4 regions of the Mesorhizobium sp. M7A.F.Ca.CA.001.04.2.1 genome follow, and region 3 is predicted to be linked to each of the others. Evidence: predicted binding sites of a transcription regulator. Region 3 holds the regulator's gene; each other region holds the start of a gene.
The links. The regulator PhoB, encoded in region 3, activates phosphate uptake and scavenging genes when phosphate is short. The targets are predictions, from matches to a motif close to TGTCATNNANCTGTCAT.
Positions count from the first base shown of each region.

Region 1: EN955_RS12400 (LTA synthase family protein) is a predicted target of PhoB. The motif match lies at 3,559-3,575, and genes of this name have one in related genera.
Region 2: ugpB (sn-glycerol-3-phosphate ABC transporter substrate-binding protein UgpB) is a predicted target of PhoB. The motif match lies at 3,293-3,309, and genes of this name have one in related genera.
Region 4: EN955_RS26855 (YdcH family protein) is a predicted target of PhoB. The motif match lies at 2,350-2,366, and genes of this name have one in related genera.

Region 1 is NZ_RZQT01000030.1:34,137-39,354, reverse strand. Features, by position in the region: gene EN955_RS12405 (pilus assembly protein) at 1-1,541, shown strand, start outside; gene EN955_RS12400 (LTA synthase family protein) at 1,589-3,520, opposite strand; gene fabD (ACP S-malonyltransferase) at 3,798-4,739, shown strand; gene fabG (3-oxoacyl-[acyl-carrier-protein] reductase) at 4,799-5,218, shown strand, end outside.
Region 2 is NZ_RZQT01000006.1:88,489-93,706, reverse strand. Features, by position in the region: gene EN955_RS03815 (TlpA disulfide reductase family protein) at 1-577, shown strand, start outside; gene EN955_RS03810 (EAL domain-containing protein) at 579-3,011, opposite strand; gene ugpB (sn-glycerol-3-phosphate ABC transporter substrate-binding protein UgpB) at 3,373-4,683, shown strand; gene ugpA (sn-glycerol-3-phosphate ABC transporter permease UgpA) at 4,841-5,218, shown strand, end outside.
Region 3 is NZ_RZQT01000018.1:24,254-29,471, reverse strand. Features, by position in the region: gene EN955_RS08465 (ROK family protein) at 251-1,498, shown strand; gene phoB (phosphate regulon transcriptional regulator PhoB) at 1,515-2,204, opposite strand; gene phoU (phosphate signaling complex protein PhoU) at 2,221-2,928, opposite strand; gene pstB (phosphate ABC transporter ATP-binding protein PstB) at 2,955-3,773, opposite strand; gene pstA (phosphate ABC transporter permease PstA) at 3,791-5,107, opposite strand; gene pstC (phosphate ABC transporter permease subunit PstC) at 5,104-5,218, opposite strand, start outside.
Region 4 is NZ_RZQT01000116.1:5,449-10,666, reverse strand. Features, by position in the region: gene EN955_RS26870 (substrate-binding domain-containing protein) at 1-569, opposite strand, end outside; gene EN955_RS26865 (TIM barrel protein) at 611-1,600, opposite strand; gene EN955_RS26860 (DUF465 domain-containing protein) at 1,994-2,197, opposite strand; gene EN955_RS26855 (YdcH family protein) at 2,437-2,616, shown strand; gene ispG (flavodoxin-dependent (E)-4-hydroxy-3-methylbut-2-enyl-diphosphate synthase) at 2,951-4,204, shown strand; gene EN955_RS26845 (lytic transglycosylase domain-containing protein) at 4,210-5,064, shown strand; gene EN955_RS26840 (Stf0 family sulfotransferase) at 5,152-5,218, shown strand, end outside.

The DNA.
Region 1 (5,218 bases), on a different contig from region 3:
CCAAGAGCAATTTGCAGAACGCTCTCGATTCGGCAAACCTTGCTTCTTCGCACCTTGGCGATCTCGACATCACCCGCAATGACGCTTTCAACCGCTATTTCCAGGCCAACATCGTCGGTCATGGCGAGCTCGACAATGCGCAGGCGACGTTGACTGTCGACAAGGGCGTCAACTTCGTCAAGACCAAGGCGGTTGCCTCGGCGGACGTCCATCTCAACTTCGCCTTCCTGTTCGGCGACAGCAAGCACATCGTGGTCGATGCCTCGGCGGTCGAATCGAACAACCAGCTCGAAGTCGTGCTGGTGCTGGACAACACCGGCTCGATGGCCGGCGCGCGGATGACGGCGCTGAGGACGGCGACAAAATCGTTGCTCGACACGCTCGAAGCGGCGAAATCGCCAACGCGCAAGATCCGCGCCTCGCTGGTTCCTTTCGTGACGGCCGTCAACGTCAATGGCGACGGCTTCGACCCGTCCTGGATCGACATGGACGGCAAGTCCTCAACCAACGGCGTCAATTTTCCCGTCATCGACGGCAAGCGGCCGAACCACATGGCGCTTTTCAAACAGCTCAAGAAGACCGGATGGGCCGATGCCGGATGGAATGGCACCGGATGGAAAGGTTGCGTCGAGGCGCGGCCAGGCGCTTACAATATCTCCGACACGCCACCCGACCCGGCCAAGCCCGACACGCTGTTCGTGCCCTACTTTGCGCCGGATGATCCCGAAGACGCCCAGAAGCCGTCTGGCTCCTATGGCAATTCGGATAAATACTACAACAACTCCTATCTCAACGATGTCAGCGACAAAACCAGGCTTGCCCAGTCGGGCATCAACATTCTGGGCATCGATCTCAGCAACCTGCTCGGCAATCTCATTGAACTTCTGTCGCCCGATGACAGGGATGCCAGGGAAAAGATCGCCAAATATGTTGCGCCCGCCAAGGAACTCATCACCGAGATCGGCTCTCCCATCACTGTCGGCCCGAACCGTGCGTGTCCGACCCCGGTGGTCCCCCTGACCGACGATTTCGACAAGCTGCGCAAGGCGGCCAGTCAGATGACCGAGTGGAATGGCTCGGGTACCAATGTCTCCGAGGGCCTGTCGTGGGGTATGCGCGTGCTGTCGCCTGCCGCGCCCTACACCGACGGAGCGCCGTGGAAGACGCCTGGGATCAGTAAGATAGTGCTGTTGCTCACCGACGGCGAGAACGTCGTCTATGGCGCCAGCGAACAAGAATCGACAAAGTCGGATTACACATCCTATGGCTATCTGGCTGGCGGCCGCTTCGGATCGGACAACCAGACGACCGCTGCGCGCAATGTCGACGGCTGGACCAAAAACGTTTGCACGCAATTGAAGAACGAGGGCGTGCAGATCTACACCATGGTGCTGCAATCCGACACCGCAGCCAACCGTGCGCTTTACAGCGCCTGCGCCTCGGATCCGAGCAACTATTATGCCGTCAACGATCCGACCAAACTGCCGAACGTGTTCCTTCAGATCGCCAACAATTTCACGAAGCTGCAATTGACCAACTGAACACGCGAACCGAGACGGACCAGCAGGCTCCGAGGGAATCGCTGGCCTCAACTCGTATGCGCGGCGACAATCTTGTCGACCGTTTCGGGGAAGAAGTCGGGCGCCGCGTGGCGTTTGCCGAACATCATATCGTACTGCAGCAGGCGGAAATCGCGGATCGCCGGATCGATCTCCTTCTGCCGCGCCCAATCGGGCGTGGCCTCGCCAGCCGGCGTCAGCAGCAAATTGCGGTCGACGACACGGTAGTGTTCGCTCATCTCGCCCAGGAAGCCGGTGTAGTAGGGATGGCTGATGCCGGCCGTCTTCAGGATATGATAGGGCAGGAAGGCCGGGCTGACGGCGCCCATGTGCTCAGCTGGCCCGGTGCGGTTCGACCAGATGACCAGCGGCGTCTCATGATGCTCGAGGGCAGCCTCGGGCGACGCTTCCTTGCGCGGCGCGACATTGTCCTTCAGGAAGCCGGTTTCGACATAGACCGGCCCGAGCGGCGGCAGATGGTCGCCGAAGAAGGCGATCACGGTTGGGCGGGAGCGTGTCTTTGCCCATTCGACGAGGCGTTCGAGACCGCGATCGGCATCGGCTGAGCCTTCGGCGTAGCTGAGCAGCGATTCGCGCGCCCACTGGCTGATCGGCGCCTGCACCCTGTGCGTGGGACTGTAATAGCGGTTCGGTTCGTAGGGACCGTGGTTTTGCAGGCTGACCGCAAAGAAGAACACCGGCTCTTCGCTGGCGTCGGCCTCGCTGATGATCTCGTCGGTCATCGCGGCATCCGATGCCAGTGGCCCGCGCTTTTGCATTGGCGGCAGCGTCTCTTCCGACTTGAAATCGTTGAAGCCGAAATCGGCGTAGACCGCGCCACGGTTCCAGAACCAGTTGGTGCCCGGATGGATGGCGCGCGCCCGATAACCCTGGCTCTTGAGGAAGGTTGCCAGCGACGGCGTCGGCGTGCGCACATATTGCTGGTAGGGGATGCTGCCGGCCGGCAGGAACGCGTTGGAGAAGCCGGTCAGCGCCTCGAACTCGATATTGGCGGTCATGCCGCCGAACTCCGGCGAGAACATCGAGCCGGAGCGCAGCGCCCGCACATTGGGGATCGGATCGGGCGTGATGGTGACGCCGGGCAGCTTGGTCGGGTCCCAGAAGGACTCGCTCATGACGATGATGATGTCAGGCTTCTCGGCCGGCACCGAGGCGGTCACATCGGGCCTGGCGATCGCCGCGATCGCCTTGTCGGAATAGCCCGGCGGCGCAGAGACATGCGCCATCGGCACATTGAGCGCAAAGGCCAGCGCAAAACCGTTGGAGGCATAGTTTTCCTTCTGGTCCCACATGATCGGGATGATCTGCAACCGGTCCCTGGTCCAGGAGAAGGTGGCATAGTCCATGATCGAAACGAAGAAGGCGAGCAGCGGCACTGCCAGCGTCAGCCGCGCAAGGCGTCCCTTGCGGCTGAGTGCGGGAACCTTGCGGCGCCACATCCGCCAGCCATAGACGAGCAGCGACAGGCCGGCGACGATGCCGACGACCATGGCGAGCGCGGTCATCGGCCGGTCGCGCACCAAAAGCGGCAACAGCGCGAAGATCTGGCGGGCATAGAGGAAATCGGTCGGATAGAGCGGATCGCCGAGATAATGCGACTTCTGGTGGCCGACGAAGGCAAGCGATAGCGTCAGCGGCGCGACGATCATCAGGCTCTGATGGCTGCGGCCCAGCACCGCATCGAGGCCGATCAGGATCAGCGCGAACACGACGATGGTGGTCCAGCCCGGCTTGAGCGGCTGCAGGAAGAAGGAGACCGTGCCGGCAAAGTCGCCGCGCACGATCAGTTCGATGGCAAACACCAGGACGGCGGCGATCGCCAGGCTGATCAGCCCATAGCGCACGACCGGCCATCTCCTGCCCGGCAGATAGCCGGTGGAGGGGTCGTCTTCCAGGAACTGTGGCGCGGCCTTGCCGGCGCGTTTGTAACTCTTTGCCACTTTAACTTCCCCACCCAGCGACAAGCACGTCACTCGATTGTCATGGAATTGTCACGCAAAGCTAGCGCCTGTGGCCAAAATAAGAAGAGCCAGCAAACGAATCGTGAGCGGTTTTCATCAGGAGTGATCGCCAAAAAGCCTTTCGGAACAGGCACTCGGCGGATGAAGCTGCCGTCGAGCAGGGTCGAACCGGGCTTGACTTGGCGGCCTGCCTTGCGTCACAGGCAAGAAAAACTCGTCTATCAGGCAAGCAAAACCAGCCCTTGGGAGCCCGCGCATGGCCGTTGCATTCACCTTTCCTGGACAAGGCAGCCAGGCAGTCGGCATGGGCAAGGATCTCGCCGACGCCTTTCCCGAGGCGCGCAGAATTTTCCAGGAAGTCGACGACGCGCTCGGCGAAAACCTGTCGAAGCTGATCTGGGAAGGGCCGGAAGAGACGTTGATGCTGACCGCCAACGCGCAGCCGGCGCTGATGGCGGTGTCGCTGGCCGCGATCCGGGCGCTGGAATCGCGCGGCTTCTCGCTGAAAGGCAAGGTCGCCTATGTCGCCGGTCATTCGCTGGGCGAATATTCGGCGCTCGCGGCCGCTGGCTTCGTTTCGGTTGCCGATGCCGCCAGGCTGCTGCGCATCCGCGGCAATGCCATGCAGGCGGCGGTGCCGGCCGGCGAGGGCGCCATGGCGGCGATCATCGGATTGGAACAGGCCGATGTCGAAGCCGCCTGCGCGGAAGCCGCCAAAGGCTCCGTCTGCCAGATCGCCAACGACAATGGCGGCGGCCAACTGGTCATTTCCGGCGCCAGGGCCGCGGTCGAACTGGCGGCGAAACTGTGCACTGAGAAAGGCGCCAAGCGCGCACTGATGCTGCAGGTGTCCGCGCCCTTCCATTCGGCGCTGATGGCGCCGGCCGCGAACGTCATGCGCGACGCACTCGCCGGTGTGACAAAGAATGCGCCGGTCGTTCCCGTCCTCTCCAATGTCACGGTCAGCCCGACCAGCGATCCGGACGAGATCGCCCGCCGCCTGGTCGAGCAGATAACCGGCCGCGTACGCTGGCGCGAGACCGTGGAGTGGTTCGGCGCAAATGGCGTCACCACGCTTTACGAGATTGGCGCCGGCAAGGTGCTTTCGGGATTGGCGCGGCGCATCAACCGCGACATCGCCACTGCGTCGGTCGGCTCAGCGGCTGAGGTCGAGGCGACGCTAGCAGCGCTTGCATAAAGCCCCATTTGATCCCATTCCCTGCAAAGGGGTGTTCTCTTCTCAATCAGGAGACAAAAATGTTCGAATTGACTGGCCGCAAGGCGCTCGTCACCGGCGCATCGGGAGGCATCGGCGAGGCGATCGCCCGGATGCTGCATGCGCAAGGCGCGATCGTCGGCCTGCATGGCACCCGCATCGAGAAACTGGAGGCGCTGGCTAGCGAGCTTGGCGACCGGGTCAAGCTGTTCCCGGCCAATTTGTCCAACCGTGACGAGGTCAAGGCGCTCGGCCAGAAAGCCGAGGCCGATCTCGAAGGCGTCGACATCCTGGTCAACAACGCCGGCATCACCAAGGACGGGCTGTTCGTGCGCATGTCGGATGCCGATTGGGACAGCGTGATCGAGGTCAATCTGACCGCCGTTTTCCGGCTCACCCGCGAACTCACCCATCCGATGATGCGCCGCCGCCATGGCCGCATCATCAACATCACCTCGGTG
Region 2 (5,218 bases), on a different contig from region 3:
CAATGCACCGGCACAAGCTGCCGTGGGTGAGAGCAAGGACGACGTGGCCTGCGCGGCCAAGAGCGACCGCGCCAAGAAGGTCGCGGCTTCGGCCATCGGTGAGGTCGCGGCACTTTTGCCCGCCGATCCGCCACAATCCCTGAAGAGCCTTGCCTTCAACGGTCCGGACGGCAAGCCGATGACGCTTGCCGATCATGCCGGCAAGACGGTGCTGCTCAATCTGTGGGCGACATGGTGCGCGCCGTGCCGTGCCGAAATGCCGGCGCTCGATGCGCTGCAGAAGGAAAAGGGCAGCGACGCCTTTCAAGTGATCGCCGTCAATGTCGATGCCGGCGACGATGTGAAGCCGAAGAAGTTCCTCAGCGATACCGGCGTCGCGACGCTTGGCTATTACCGGGATTCGACGATGGCGCTGTTCAACGACCTCAAGAAGCGCGGCCTGGCGCTAGGCCTTCCTGTCACCATGCTGGTCGACGGCGAGGGCTGCCTGATCGCCCATATGAACGGCCCGGCCGAATGGTCGGGGCCGGACGCCAGGCGGCTGGTCGAGACGGCACTCAAGCCCGAGAGCCTCTAGTCTAGCGTGTGGCTAGCGCAGGTGCCGGTGCGAAGGCCAGAACGCTTCTGTCGCGCAAGGTAGCGGGTTTGCTGCCGACAGCGGGTGCGACGACACCGGTCAGATCGCCGAATTCTTCGATGAGAGCTGGCCTGCCGATATAATAGCCCTGGCCGATCTCGCAGGCTTCGGCGTCCAGGAATTTCAGTTCGCCGAGCGTCTCGACCCCCTCCGCCAGAACCGGCAGGCCGAGACCGCGTCCAAGTCCCAGGACGGCGCGCACGATCGCCGCGACCTGGCCGTTCTTGTCGACCGACTTGATGAAGGAGCCATCGATCTTGATCTTGTCGAAGGGGAAGGCGCGGAGGTTGGAGAGCGAGGAATAGCCGGTTCCAAAATCGTCCATGGCCACGCGCACGCCCAGCGCCTTGACCTGCCGCAAGGTGGCCAGCGCCCGCGGCATGTCCTTGACAAGCGCCGTCTCGGTGATCTCAAGCTCGAGCCTGCCGGGCGCCAGGCCGGAATTCAGCAATGTTTCGTGGACCTTGCGGCTGAAATTCGTGTTGTGGAGCTGCACCGCCGAAACGTTGACGGCCACTGTCAGCGGATTTTCCCAGCGGGCGGCTTCCTCGCAGGCAGCCGTCAGCACCCATTCGCCAATCTGGCCAATGGCGCCGCTGTCTTCGGCCACCGGGATGAATATGGCCGGCGACACGTCGCCGCGCGTCGGATGCCGCCAGCGGACCAACGCTTCGAAGCCGACCATCTTTCCGCTGCTGATCTCTTTCTGCGGCTGGTAGACGAGATAGAACTCCTGGCGTGCGACCGCCTGGCGCAGTTCGTGCTCCATGACGCGCTTGTCGCGGGCCTCGGCCCCCATCGATGCTTCGAAATAACGGTAAGTGTCCTTGCCTTCGGTCTTGGCCCGGTAGAGTGCCGTATCGGCGTGGCTTATCAGGCTGGCCTGGTTTTCGGCATCCGACGGATACAGCGCAATGCCGATGCTTGCCGACACAAGGCCGCCGCCGACCGAGAGCCGGTTTTCCTCGCGCATGGCTGTCAGCACGGCGTTGGCGATACGGCCCGCCTCCAACGGGTCGGCCAGGTTCGGCGCGATGATGGCGAACTCATCGCCGCCCAGCCGCGCCACCATCTGCCCTGGAAGAAGGATACCGGTCGCGCACTGCGCAACCTTCTGCAGCATGGCGTCGCCTGCGCCGTGCCCATACAGGTCGTTGACCTCCTTGAACCGGTCGAGATCAAGCAGCAGAAGCGCAAGCTGGCCGCCTTTCCTGGTCCGGACCATCGTAGCGATTTCCGTCTCCAGCCGGCCGGAAAAGCTGCGGCGATTGGCCAGTCCGGTCAAGGGATCGAAATGGGCAAGCCGCAGGATCTCCTGTTCCGCCTTCTTGCGCTCGCGAATGTCGCGGACCGCGACCACGTTGTGCGGTTTGCCACAGTAGTCGATGCTCCTGGCGATCAGCTCGACAGGAATGCTCGTGCCATCGCGACCGCTCAATTCGGCCTCCTGCGGCTGTTCGCCGAAGCCCGACATATCGGATCCGAAGAGATCGCCAAGCTGCATTCCGTTCAGGGTCGCTGTTGCTATGCCCGTCAGTGCCGCAATGCTGTCATTGGCACTGATGATGCGGTTGCCGTCGCAGACGATCAGCCCCTCCACAGCGGCATTGGCCAGGCCGTGCATGCGGTCGACCTCGAGCTTCTGGCGACGGAAGCGCAAATCGATCCACAGCGCCGATGCCGACAGAACCAGGATCACCAGTGTGGCGGCGGCGGCCGCGAAAGCCTGCGAGGTCGGCTCGATCGTGTATTCGGATATGACGATCGAGGGATCGGGGAAGATCGAGACGGCACCCATACCGATGAAATGCAGGGTGCAGATCGCCAGCGTCAGCAGCACCGCGCCGCCGGATGTCGCCTTCAAGGAGGGGCGGCGCTGCACGACACGCAGCGCCAGCGCCGCGAGCGTTACGCCGGCCAGCAGGGAAACGGCGACAAGCAACAGGTTCCACTCGATACGGCCCTGAACCTCGAACGCCGCCATGCCGATGTAGTGCATGGCTGCGATACCGCCGCCCAGCACGGCGCCGCCGACGAGATGATAGTCGAACTCATCCCGCAAGGTGGCGATCCACATGCCGGCTGCCGTCAAAGTGACCGAAGCAGCGAGCGAAAGCACGGAGAGTGCCGGATCATAAGCACTGGGTATGCCCGGTGTGAATGCGAGCATGGCGATGAAGTGCGTTGCCCAGATGCCAAAGCCGGTCGAAGTGGCCGCGATCATCAGCCAGGCAAGCCGGTTCCGATCTGTGGAACGGCTTATGTGCTGAAGCAGGTTGACAGCAGAGAAGCAGGAAATTCCGCAGATCAGCGCAGCGAGTGCGACCAGTCTCAGATCATGTTCGTTGACGATACAATTGTAGACCGTCAGCATTTATTTCACCTGATCTTTGGAAATAAACAGGGCAGCAGGATTGAGTAGCGCGTTGCCGTTGAGGGATCGATAAAGTCGGCTGCAACCTTGGCGTGTCTCTTCGGGTTGCTGCGGCTGCAATCAGGGCTGACACGCCGAAAGCCAGCTTGACAGTCCCGACGGTGCTTCCTGGCGCGCTTGTCGTCGCGCTAAGCCGGCTAACCGTATCGCTCTCCATGCCTCCAAGCGGAGGCGAGCGTTGCGTCAGGTAAAGGGTGAAGTTCGTCGATCTGCAACAAAACCGTTGTCTGATTGTCATGAGCGACACATATTGCCTTCGCGGGAGTGCCCCCTTTCGCCAATGACAAACGGGAGATGAAACATGAAGTCCTTCGGCTTCGCGGCCGGTGTTGCCGCTACCTTTATGACGCTTTCCTCAACCTCCGCTTTTGCCGTCACGCAGATCAGTTGGTGGCACGCCATGACTGGCGCCAATGCCGAAGTCGTCGACAAGATCTCCAAAGATTTCAATGCCAGCCAGAGCGACTATGAGCTCGTTCCGGTGTTCAAAGGCACGTATCCCGAGACGCTGAATGCCGGCATTGCCGCCTACCGCGCGGGCCAGGCGCCAGACATCATCCAAGTGTTCGACGTCGGCACCGGCGTGATGATGGCGGCCGAAGGTGCCATCAAGCCCGCAGCCGATGTGTTGACCAGCGCTGGAATGACCTTCGACAAGAGCCAGTATCTGCCAGGCATAGTCGGCTATTATTCGAAGCCGGACGGCACCATGCTCTCCTTCCCCTACAACTCCTCCTCGCCGATCCTTTATTACAACAAGGATATCTTCAAGAAGGCTGGTCTCGACGTCGATAGCCCACCCAAGACCTGGAATGAAGTGTGGGAAGACGCCAAGAAGATCAAGGCGAGCGGCGCGGCCGCCTGCGGCTACACCTCGACCTGGCTGACCTGGATACATCTGGAGAATTTCGCGGCCTGGAATGACGTGTCATGGGCCACCCAGCAGAACGGTCTGGCCGGCGGCGATGTCGAGCTCAAGATCAACGCGCCGATTTTCGTCAACCATTTCCAGGCGCTGGCGGACCTCGCCAAGGACGGCACCTTCAAATATGGCGGCCGCACCTCCGAAGCCAAGCAGATCTTCCTTGCGGGCGAATGCGGGATCATGACCGAATCGTCCGGCGGACTTGGCGATATCGTCAAGTCCGGCATGAATTACGGCATTGGCCAATTGCCGTATGACAGCGACGCCAAGGGTGCGCCGCAGAACACGACGCCGGGTGGCGCCAGCCTGTGGGTTTTCGCGGACAAATCCGATGAGGAATACAAGGGCGTCGCGGCCTTCATCGCCTACCTGTCGAAGACCGAGGTGCAAGAATACCTGCACCAGAAGTCGGGTTATCTGCCGGTAACGCTGGCGGCTTATGAAGCGACCAAGAAGTCCGGTTTCTATGACAAGAATGTCGGCCGCGAGACCCCGATCCTGCAGATGACGGGTAAGACGCCGACCGACAATTCCAAGGGCGTACGTCTGCCGAATCTGCCGCAGGTGCGCGATATCCAGAACGAGGAGTTCGAGAAGATGCTCGCCGGCCAGCAGACCGCGCAGCAGGCGCTCGACAATGCGGTTACGCGTGGCAATGCCGCGATCAAGGAAGCGCTGGGGAATTAGAGCGAGCGCAGGTCCTTGCTCTACGGCGCACCCACCTGTCCCGCCGGGCATCTCCCCTCGTGAGGGGAGTTTTGCCGTCCTTTGCGATTTCGCCAATGGTCGATGATGCCCAGTCCGAAACGCTCATCAAAGCCATCTTGGCGGAGAGGGGTGCCGCATGGTGCCCCCCGCCTCATCACCTCGGAGTGGCTCCGTGACCCCTCGCGTCGTGTTCCCCAACAAGGTCCTTCCCTACCTGCTTGTGGCGCCGCAACTGGCCATCACGCTCGTTTTTTTCTACTGGCCGGCCGGTCAGGCGTTCTACCAATCCATGCTCAGGCAGGATCCGTTCGGGCTGAGGACCAAGTTCGTCTGGTTCGCCAATTTCAGGAAAGTGCTTGCCGATCCGGCCTACCTGAACTCGATCAAGGTCACGGTGGTGTTTTCCCTTGCGACCGCTATCGTCGCCATGTGCGTGGCGCTCCTGCTGGCGGTCATGGCAGAGAAGGTGGTGCGCGGCAAAGGTCTCTACCGCACGCTCTTGATCTGGCCCTAC
Region 3 (5,218 bases):
GTATGGCGCGACCAAACTGGCCCGAGGGCCGGCACAGAGGCCCTATTTTTTCGAGCCTCGAAAAAATACTGGGCCAACGCCCGAACGCTGTCAACATCGATTCTGATGGATTTTGATGTCGTTTCGAATTTTTTTCGGGCCTCGGAATAAATAAATGACACGGCGCGCGGCTTCTGCCAGTATTTGACCGCGTCACCGACAGCGTTCCAGGGCAGGAAGAACCGCGGCGACCGGGAGGATATGAAAGAGCATGTCGGTCGGAATCCGCCACGACGATTTGCGCCGCCGCAACCGCGCGATGGTGATCGCGGCGGTGCGCCGCGCCGGACAGCCGTCGCGCACCGAGATCGCCGCAACCACAAGCCTCAGCCATTCGACGATCTCGGCGATCTCATCCGACCTGATCGTCGAAGGCATCCTGACCGAAAGCAAGCCGAGCGAGGCCGGCTCGCTCAAACGCGGCCGTCCGCAGGTCGGCCTCAGCCTCAATCCGGAAGCGGCCGCGGTAATGACCGTGGTGCTGTCGCTGAACTTCCTCTCGGTCGCCGTCATCGACTATGCCGGCCAGGTAATATCCGAGGAACAGCGCCGGCTCGACACGCTGACGATGTCGCGCGACTCGCTGATCGGTGAGTGCACGGCAATCGTGCGGCGCCGCCTGGAAGATCCCGACCTGGACGTGCGCAGCATCGCTCGTATCGCGCTGGCCGTCCAGGGCATCACCGACACCCGTGCCCGCGCCATGCTGTGGTCGCCGATCACGCCGCACACCGACATCGCCTTCGCCGACATATTCGAAGAGGAGTTCGGCATCCCAGCCATTATGGAGAACGATTGCAACATGATGGCGGTGGCGCTGCGCTGGCGCGACCCCGATCGTTACCGCGACGATTTCATCGCCATCCTCCTGTCGCACGGCATCGGCATGGGGCTGGTGCTGAAGGGCGAATTGTTCACCGGCACCCATTCCTCGGGCGGCGAATTCGGCCACATGATCCATCGGCCGAACGGCGCGCTGTGTCGCTGCGGACGGCGCGGCTGCGTCGAAGCCTATGCCGGCAATTATGCCATCTGGCGCAACGCGCGGCAGATGGGCGAGGATGCAGAGCCCGTCGCCGATGTCAGCGACGCCGACATGCGCGCCCTGGCTGCCGCCGCCCGCGAAAGGGACGGACCCGAACGGGAAGCCTATCGCAAGGCCGGCGAAGCGCTCGGCTACGGCCTCGGCAGCCTGTTCGCGCTGATCGATCCGGCGCCGGTCGCCATGGTCGGCGTCAGCGCCGCCGCCTTCGACCTGATCGAGCCGGCATTGCGGCAAGCGATTGCCCAGACCGCCGGCGGCCAGCATTCCAAGTCGATTTCCTTCGACACCGAGCCGAACGAACTGCCGCTGATCCGCGAAGGCTGCGCCATGCGGGCGCTGATCTTCGTCGATCAGGAGATTTTTGCGCCGGGCGTGCAGGCGAGATCCGGTCTCGGCGGCAAGAACGTGGCGTAAGTTCAAACGAGGGAGTTCAGTCCTCGCGAATGGCGTAACCCGCCCCACGGATGGTGCGGATGACATCGGGCATACGGCCGTTGTTGACCGCCTTGCGCAGCCGGCCGACATGCACATCGACCGTGCGTTCGTCGATGTAGATCGTCTCGCCCCAGACATTGTCGAGCAGTTGGCTGCGCGAGAACACGCGGCCTGGATGGCGCATCATGAATTCAAGCAGGCGGAATTCCGTCGGCCCGAGCCGGATCTCGCTCTTCTTGCGATAGACACGGTGCGATTCGCGATCGAGCACGATATCGCCGACCTTGAGCACGCTGGACAGCACTTCCGGCTTGGCCCGGCGCAGCAGCGCCTTGACCCTGGCCATGAACTCCGGCGTCGAGAAAGGCTTGACCAGATAGTCGTCGGCACCGGTCGAGAGGCCGCGCACGCGGTCGCTTTCCTCGCCTCGCGCGGTCAGCATGATGATCGGCAGCCGCTCGGTCTCGGGACGCATCCTTAGCCGGCGGCAGAGTTCGATACCGGAAACCGCAGGCACCATCCAGTCGAGCACCAGAAGGTCTGGAACGTTCTCCTGCAGCCGGATTTCGGCCTCGTCGCCGCGCGTCACCACCTCGACCTGGTAACCTTCGGATTCGAGATTGTAGCGGAGCAGCACGCCTAGCGGCTCCTCATCCTCCACCACCATGATGCGTGGCGCGATCATCGGCTGGTCACCCCTGTCATGCCGCTGGCGCGGACATTGCCGTCTCGTCCTGCTTCGGACGATTGGCTGGCAACTGCGTGCCGGTCAAAACATAATAGGCATTTTCGGCGATGTTGGTCACGTGGTCGCCGATCCGCTCGAGGTTCTTGGCGCAAAACAACAGGTGCGTGCACGCCGTGATGTTGCGCGGATCTTCCATCATGTAGGTCAGAAGTTCGCGGAACACCGATGTGTATTTGACGTCGATGCGTTCATCATTGTTTCGGAGCGTGGCAAGCGCTGCCGCGTCAGCGGCGGCATACTCGTCGACGACCCCCTGCACCTGGATCAGCACCAGCTGCGCCATCGCGTCGATCGAATGCGAAAGGTCGTGCGGCGTGACGCTCAGCCCGACAGTGCCGACGCGCTTGGCGATGTTCTTGGCAAGGTCGCCGATGCGCTCGAGGTCGCCGGCCATGCGGATCGAACCGACTACCGCACGCAGATCGTTGGCCATTGGCTGGCGCTTGGCGATCAGCGTGATGGCACGATCGTCCAGCTCGCGCTGGCGTGCATCCATGATGGCGTCGTCGGAAACCACCCGCTGCGCCAGCGCATTGTCCGAATTGAGCAAAGCCCTGGTCGAGCCACCGACCATCGAGCGGGCGAGATCGCCCATGTCGCGGATCAGCTGGCTGATCTGCTCCAGATCCTCATCGAAAGATGCGACGGTATGTTCACCCATGATCTTCGTCCCTCATATGCCAGAGATCAGCCGAACCGGCCGGTGATGTAGTCCTGGGTGCGTTTGTCGTCGGGGGTGGTGAACATCTTGTCGGTGGCGCCCTCCTCGACCAGATAGCCAAGATGGAACATCGCGGTGCGCTGCGACACGCGCGCTGCCTGCTGCATCGAATGGGTGACGATGACGATCGTATAGTTCTGACGCAGTTCGTCGATAAGTTCCTCGACGCGAGCGGTGGCGATCGGGTCGAGCGCCGAACACGGTTCGTCCATCAGGATCACCTCGGGTGACACGGCGATGGCGCGTGCAATGCACAGGCGCTGCTGCTGGCCACCGGAAAGACCCGTGCCAGGTTCCTGCAAACGGTCCTTGACCTCGTTCCAGATCGCCGCCTTCTTCAGGCTGGACTCGACGATCTGATCCATGTCGGCCTTGCGCTTGGCCAATCCGTGGATGCGCGGACCATAGGCGACGTTCTCGTAGATCGACTTTGGGAACGGATTGGGTTTCTGGAACACCATGCCGACGCGCGCCCTGAGTTCGACGACATCGATGTTCTTGTCGTAGATGTCCTCTTCGTCGAGCGTGATCTTGCCGGTTACCCGTGCTGAATCGATGGTGTCGTTCATGCGGTTGAGGCAGCGCAGGAAGGTGGACTTGCCGCAGCCGGAGGGGCCGATCAGCGCCGTCACCTGGTTCAGGCGGACGTCGAGATCGACGTCGAACAGCGCCTGCTTCTCGCCGTAGAACACGCCGACCTTGTCGCCGCGCATTTTTATCACTTCGTTCGACTTCATCTTGTCGCCCACTGCGTTTTCAAGGGACTGTTCGGTCATGATGTTCATACCAAAATGCCTTTTTTCTACCAGCGCCGCTCGAACCGACGCCGAAGCACGATCGCGGTGATGTTCATGGCCATGAGGAAGACGAGCAGGATGATGATGGCGCCGGACATGCGCTCGACGAAGGCGCGTTCGGCCTCGTTCGCCCACATATAGATCTGCACCGGCAGCGCGGTGGCCGGATCGAAAGGCGTCGTCGGTGGATCGGCGACGAAGGCGACCATGCCGATCAACAGCAGCGGCGCGGTTTCGCCGAGCGCGCGCGCAAGACCGATGATGGTGCCGGTGAGGATGCCGGGCGCGGCAAGCGGCAGGATGTGCTGGAACACCATCTGCATCTTGGAGGCGCCAAGACCGAGAGCTGCCGAGCGGATCGACGGCGGCACCGCGGCAAGCGCGGCGCGCGTCGCGATGATGATCGTCGGCAGCGTCATCAGCGTCAGCACCAGGCCACCGACGAAAGCGGCGGAGCGCGGCATGCCCAGGAAATTGATAAACACCGCGAGGCCGAGCAAGCCGAAGACGATTGACGGCACTGCGGCCAGATTGTTGATGTTGACCTCGATAAGGTCGGTGAAACGGTTCTTCTTGGCGAACTCCTCCAGATAGATGGAGGCGGCGACGCCGATCGGCAGCGCGAGCAGCAGCACGATCACCATCATATAAAACGAGCCGATGATCGCCACGCCCATGCCCGAGGTTTCCGGGCGGCTGGAGGCGCCGTAGGTGAACAGGCCGCTGTTGAAGTGCTCGGCCATCGCGCCCTCGGCCTTGAGCTTGTTCATCCAGGTGATCTGCTGGTCCGAGACCTTGCGTCGCGCTTCCTCGACACTGAGGTCGATCTGGCCCTTGAAAGCGGAGTCGAGATTGGCGGCGGCGAGGATGTTGACGTCGCGTGTCGTGCCGATCACCGAGGGATCGGCGGCAACGATGTCGCGCAACTGGACGCGGGCGCCTTCCGAAAGGAAGCCCTTGAGCTTCTGGATCATCGGCTTGTCATCAGGAGAGATGCCGAGCTTGGCCACCAGCGCGTTTTCGGCGAGCTTGGGATAATTCGCCTTGATCAGAACGCTCGGATCGGTTGCACGCTTGCCGGAAGGATCGATCACTTTCTCGTCGAACGAGATCGGCAGCGATACCGTCGTCTGCCAGAAGGCGGTGTAGCCTTTCGAGACGATGGTGATCAGCATGATTGCCAGGAACGCCAGGCCTACGGAAATCGCCACGACGCCATAGATGCGGAAACGGCGTTCGGCGGCGTAACGGGCCTTCAGGCCGATGTCGCGGCGCGGATGGGCCGCCGGCCTGACCATCGTCTCCATGGGAATGTCGGTCATTCGTACTGCTCCCGATATTTGCGCACGATGTAGAGCGCGACGATGTTCATCACCAGCGTCAGCGTGAACAGCGTCAGCCCGAGCGCGAAGGCGACCAGCGTCTGCGGCGAA
Region 4 (5,218 bases), on a different contig from region 3:
ACGCCAGCCTGGCCTTCGACGATGGCGACCTTGCCGCCATCCGGACGGTTCTTGATGAACCATTTGGCGACGCGCACGCCATTGTCGCGCTGGACATTGCCGACATAATGTTCGGCCTGCGGGATGACGGCGTCATTGACGTTGACCACCGGCACGTTGGCGGCCTTGGCTTGCTCCATGATCGGCTGCAGATTGGCATCCGTCTGCGGCGAGACGAGCAGCACGTTGTAGCCCTGGGTCACCAGGCCTTCGGCAATGGTGAGCTGGCCGAGCTGGTCGCCCTCGCTTTGCGCTGCCTGATAGACGACGGGAACGCCGACCTTGGCGCCGAATGCCGTGTAGCCCTCGCCCAGCGAGCGCCAGTATTCATTGGTCAGCGTCTTGGAGACGGCGCCTGCCTTGGTGCCTTCGGGCAGCTTGGGGAACGCGCCGAATTTGGCCTCGACCTGCGACCAGTCGATGCGGTCCTTTTCCGTGTCGGAATTGAGCGGCGCGAGGTCGGCCGAAAAGGCAGAGCCGATCGACAGCGCCATCAGTGCGGCGGTAGCCGTGGCAAGCAGAAGTTTCATTGTATTCCTCCCTTGTTGAAAACGATAATGGTGCGGATGCCTCAGCTATCCGGCCCGAGCATGATTTCCTGGATGATGGCCTGCGACGTCACCGCATCCTGGCTGTCCATGGCGGCGGACAGGCGATTGTCCTGCTCCAGCCGGTCGACGACGCGCAGCATGCGCTTGACGGTGGCGATGTTGACTTCGCACTCGCGCACCGGATCGAGCCCGGTCATGTCGGGGAACGTGTCGAAATAGATGGCGCCGGCGTAACCGTCGCGGCGAATCTGCCTGAGCAGCTCGATGGTCTGCAGCGTGTGCACCGCGCCGACCATCAGGCCGTCGTCGCGCTTGGCGTAGCCGTCGTTCAGATGCACGCCGAGCAGCTTGCTGTGGCGCGCCACCAGGGCCGCGGCAAAGGCCGGCTGTTCGTCAGCATAGAGCACATGGGCGAAATCGAGGGTGACGCCCAGATTGGGCAGGCCGACATCGCGGATCGCCAGCAAGGTCGTCGCCGCATCCGGCATCAGGCTGTAGGAGCGTGGTTCGTTCGGTTTGTACTCAAGGCTGATCTGACAGTCGGGATCATGCGCGGCTACTTCACGAATCCCCTCGATTTCGTGTTGCCAAAGCGTCACATAGTCGGCCTGGAAGGCGTAGTCGAAGCCATCCTGGCCGAGCCACAGCGTCATCAGGCTGGCGCCGGCCTCACGCACGGCATCGATGCCGGCTTTGGTCAGGTCGATGGCCTCGCGGCGCACCGCCGGATCCGGATTGGTGAAGGCGCCGAGCTTGAAGGCGGGGTTGGAGTAGTAGCGCATGGCAAAGCCATTGATAGAAAGCCCGAGATCGCTCAGTTTGAGGGCGATTTCCGCAGGCTTTTCACTGACATGGTCGGGAAAGTTGAGGTCGAGATCGGTAAGCCCGCCGACCTTGGCGGCGCGCGCCGCCATCTGCAGCAGCGACGGCTTGCCGGTAAGATCAGGCCATTCGGCCTGCGGCCGCGAGGCAAAGGAATTCAGGCGCGTGGCGAAACGAGTGGCTGTCATGGTCGATCCTTCAATCGTCATGACTTCACATAAATACAAATATTTGTAAAGTTATTGTTTTGGGGGGCGGGCGGTGAGCTGTGTCGACGACCGGGCTGAGCCGCGCGAAGGCGCAGGTTTCCCAGCGGCGTCGCCGGATAATCCGTCAGAACGGTGGTATCAGTAACCGGGGAGGACCGTCCTCAGCCGCCGTTTTGCGGAAGCGTGCGACGAAGCCGTCGAGTTCGAGGCGCTCCATGTGCGAGATCGCCCGGCAGGACGCGCCGTCGCGGCTAGTGCACCGGCGAAAAAGAGCCCAACGATTGACCGGCCAAAGGCACCGTCACACGACCGCGCAGGGAGATGCAGATCGCCGCTGCCTGGCGCTCGATCAGCGTCAGCACATCACATCGTTCACGCAATGATGTCGGGAATGATCTTGTCTTCCAGCGCCATCAGCCGGTCCTTGAGGAACAGCTTCTTCTTCTTCATGCGCTGGATCTGCAGCGGATCGCAGGCCATGGCGATCATCGCGTTGATGGCTGCATCGAAATCGGCGTGTTCCTGCTTCAGGCGGGAAAATTCGAGGCGAATATCGGCCTGTTCCTGATCGGACATTCTCTACCGTCTGCACGTCTGCGGCGCCCAAAGCTGGGCCTGATTGGGCGGGGCCGGGTGTTTTGTCACCGGCGTGCAGCCCATATCACATTTCACAGTGTCGTGGAATGCTACCACGGATCATTCGACATCGCCCGCGGAAGGTGACACACTGTCACCGTGCCGTCACAGAAGCGAACCTGCGGTGGACGCGCCGTGACGGTTGCAATCGAGGAAAACCATGAAAGGGAGAACCAATCATGTCTCTTGCATCCCATCTTGATGAGTTGCAGCGGAAACACGGCGACATCGAACGTGAAATCGATGACGCGATGAATCATCCATCGGTCGACGACCTCGAAATCGTGAATCTTAAGCGACGCAAGCTGGCACTCAAGGACGAGATTGAAAAACTAAGAGGAAAACCGACCACGCATTGATGCCCTCCTGACATAGCCGCCCGGTATCCGCGGCCTCTTTTCCCGGCGGCTCCCCGCCGCCGGCGTGGAGGGGTTTGATTTCCCAGCACCGGTCTGTCAGCCGAAGCTGGACTTGCACCGGCTTAATATCCGCTTCGGCCGTCGCCCGTTTCGCCAGATCATCGATTGTTTTTGGTCGTTGGCGGCGTGCCGATTCCGGCCAGTGGCGACCTGTCGCCATTGACAAGCGATCTTTGCTCCTCCACCTCATGCCCGGACCTCAGCGCATCGGCCCGGGGCGTCGTTGTGCGCCCATGCAGGACACAAGATGCTCCAGAGACAAAAGGCTGCCGGCATGACCGGATATTTTTCCTCTCCTTTCCCCCGCCGCACCTCGGTCGGCGTCGATGTCGGCGGCGTGGTCGTCGGCGGCGGCGCGCCCGTTGTCGTCCAATCGATGACCAACACCGACACGGCCGATATCGACCAGACCGTCGCGCAGGTCGCAGCACTGCACCGGGCCGGCTCCGAGATCGTGCGCATCACCGTCGATCGCGACGAGAGTGCCGCCGCCGTACCGCGCATTCATGAGCGGCTTCAGCGGCTTGGCATCAACGTGCCGCTGGTCGGCGATTTCCACTATATAGGCCACAAGCTCTTGGCCGATCACCCGGCCTGCGCCGAGGCGCTGGCCAAATATCGGATCAACCCCGGCAATGTCGGCTTCAAGGACAAGAAGGACCGGCAGTTCGCCGATATCGTCGAGATGGCGATCAGGCATGACAAGCCGGTGCGCATCGGTGTCAACTGGGGCTCGCTCGACCAGGAGCTTTTGACCCGGCTGATGGACGACAACCAGGACAAGGGTTTTCCGCTGACGGCGCAAGAGGTGATGCGCGAGGCGATCGTGCAGTCGGCCATTCTCTCGGCCGAGATGGCGGAAGAGATCGGCCTTGGCCGCGAGAAAATCATCCTGTCGGCCAAGGTCAGCGGCGTGCAGGACCTGATTGCCGTCTATGCCGAGCTCGCCACCCGCTCCAACCATGCGCTGCATCTCGGCCTGACCGAAGCCGGCATGGGCTCGAAAGGCATCGTCGCTTCGTCGGCCGCCATGGGCATCCTGCTGCAGCAAGGCATCGGCGACACCATCCGCATCTCGCTGACGCCGGAGCCGAATGGCGACCGCACGCGCGAGGTGCAGGTTTCGCAGGAATTGCTGCAGACGATGGGGTTCAGGCAGTTCGTGCCGATCGTCGCCGCGTGTCCCGGCTGCGGCCGCACGACCTCGACCGTGTTCCAGGAGCTCGCTCAGAACATCCAGGCAGATCTCAGGAAGAACATGCCGGTGTGGCGCGACAAATATCCCGGCGTCGAGAACCTCAAGGTCGCGGTGATGGGTTGCATCGTCAATGGCCCGGGCGAGTCCAAGCATGCCGATATCGGCATTTCGCTGCCCGGCACCGGCGAGACGCCGACGGCGCCTGTCTTCGTCGACGGCAAGAAGGCGGCGACGCTGCGCGGACCGTCGATCGCGGCGGATTTCGAGAAAATGGTCGCCGACTATATCGAACAGCGGTTCGGTCGCGGCGGCAAGGCCGCGGCAGAGTAGGTCAAATGCAGCGTTTCCTGTGGGCGACGCTGGTCCTGCTGTGTGGGCTAGTCTGGTCGACACTGGCTCAGGCCGATCCGCCGCAATCCGCCAAGCAACGGCTTATCGACAAGGTCTGCAACCTGATCCAGGCGCATGCCGACCAGAATGGTTTGCCCAGGGATTTCTTCGCCCGGCTGATCTGGAAGGAGAGCCGTTTCGATCCCAACGCCGTCAGTCCCGTCGGCGCCGAAGGCATTGCCCAGTTCATGCCGGGAACCGCCAAGATGCGCGGGCTTACCAATTCCTTCGACATCAATCAGGCGATCCCGGCTTCGGCGAAATATCTCGCCGAAATGAAAACCGGCTACGGCAATCTCGGCCTGGCGGCCGCCGCCTACAATGCCGGCGAGAGCCGGGTGTCGCGCTGGCTCAGTTCCGGCGGTTTCCTGCCGATGGAAACCGAAAGCTATGTGTTCGACATCATGGGCGAACCAGCCGACAAGTTCACCGACCGAGCCTATGCCGGAAGGGTCGAACCGCTCGACGCAAAAACGGATTTTGGTGTCGCTTGCCGAAAACTGCCAGTGATCATGTCGCGGACCGTGGCGATGGCCTCGATCAACGTAAAGCCATGGGGCATCCAGGTGGCCGGCAATTTCCGCCGCAGTGCCGCGATCAACCAGTGGCTCAGGGTAAGGAGCCGGTTCCCGGCCCTGCTCAACGGGCACGATCCAGTGGTCAGCCGGGTGCGCACGCCGATCGGCCGGCGGGGTATCTATGCGGTCAGGATCGGTGTCGACCACCGCGCCGATGCAAACGTCATCTGCCAGAAATTGCAAAGCATCGGTGGGGCATGCGTGGTGGTGCGCAACCGGTAATTTGACCCCTGCCGGCAGGGTATTTTGTCTGAGAGAGGCATTTAAAAAGCGACAGCCGTGGCGTCGCATCCAGCAAGGATTTCAGCTATGGCGGCGGCCATGTTACCAGGAGCGACAGCCCCTGCCTTTGACAAGCCGCGTGGGCACAACATGT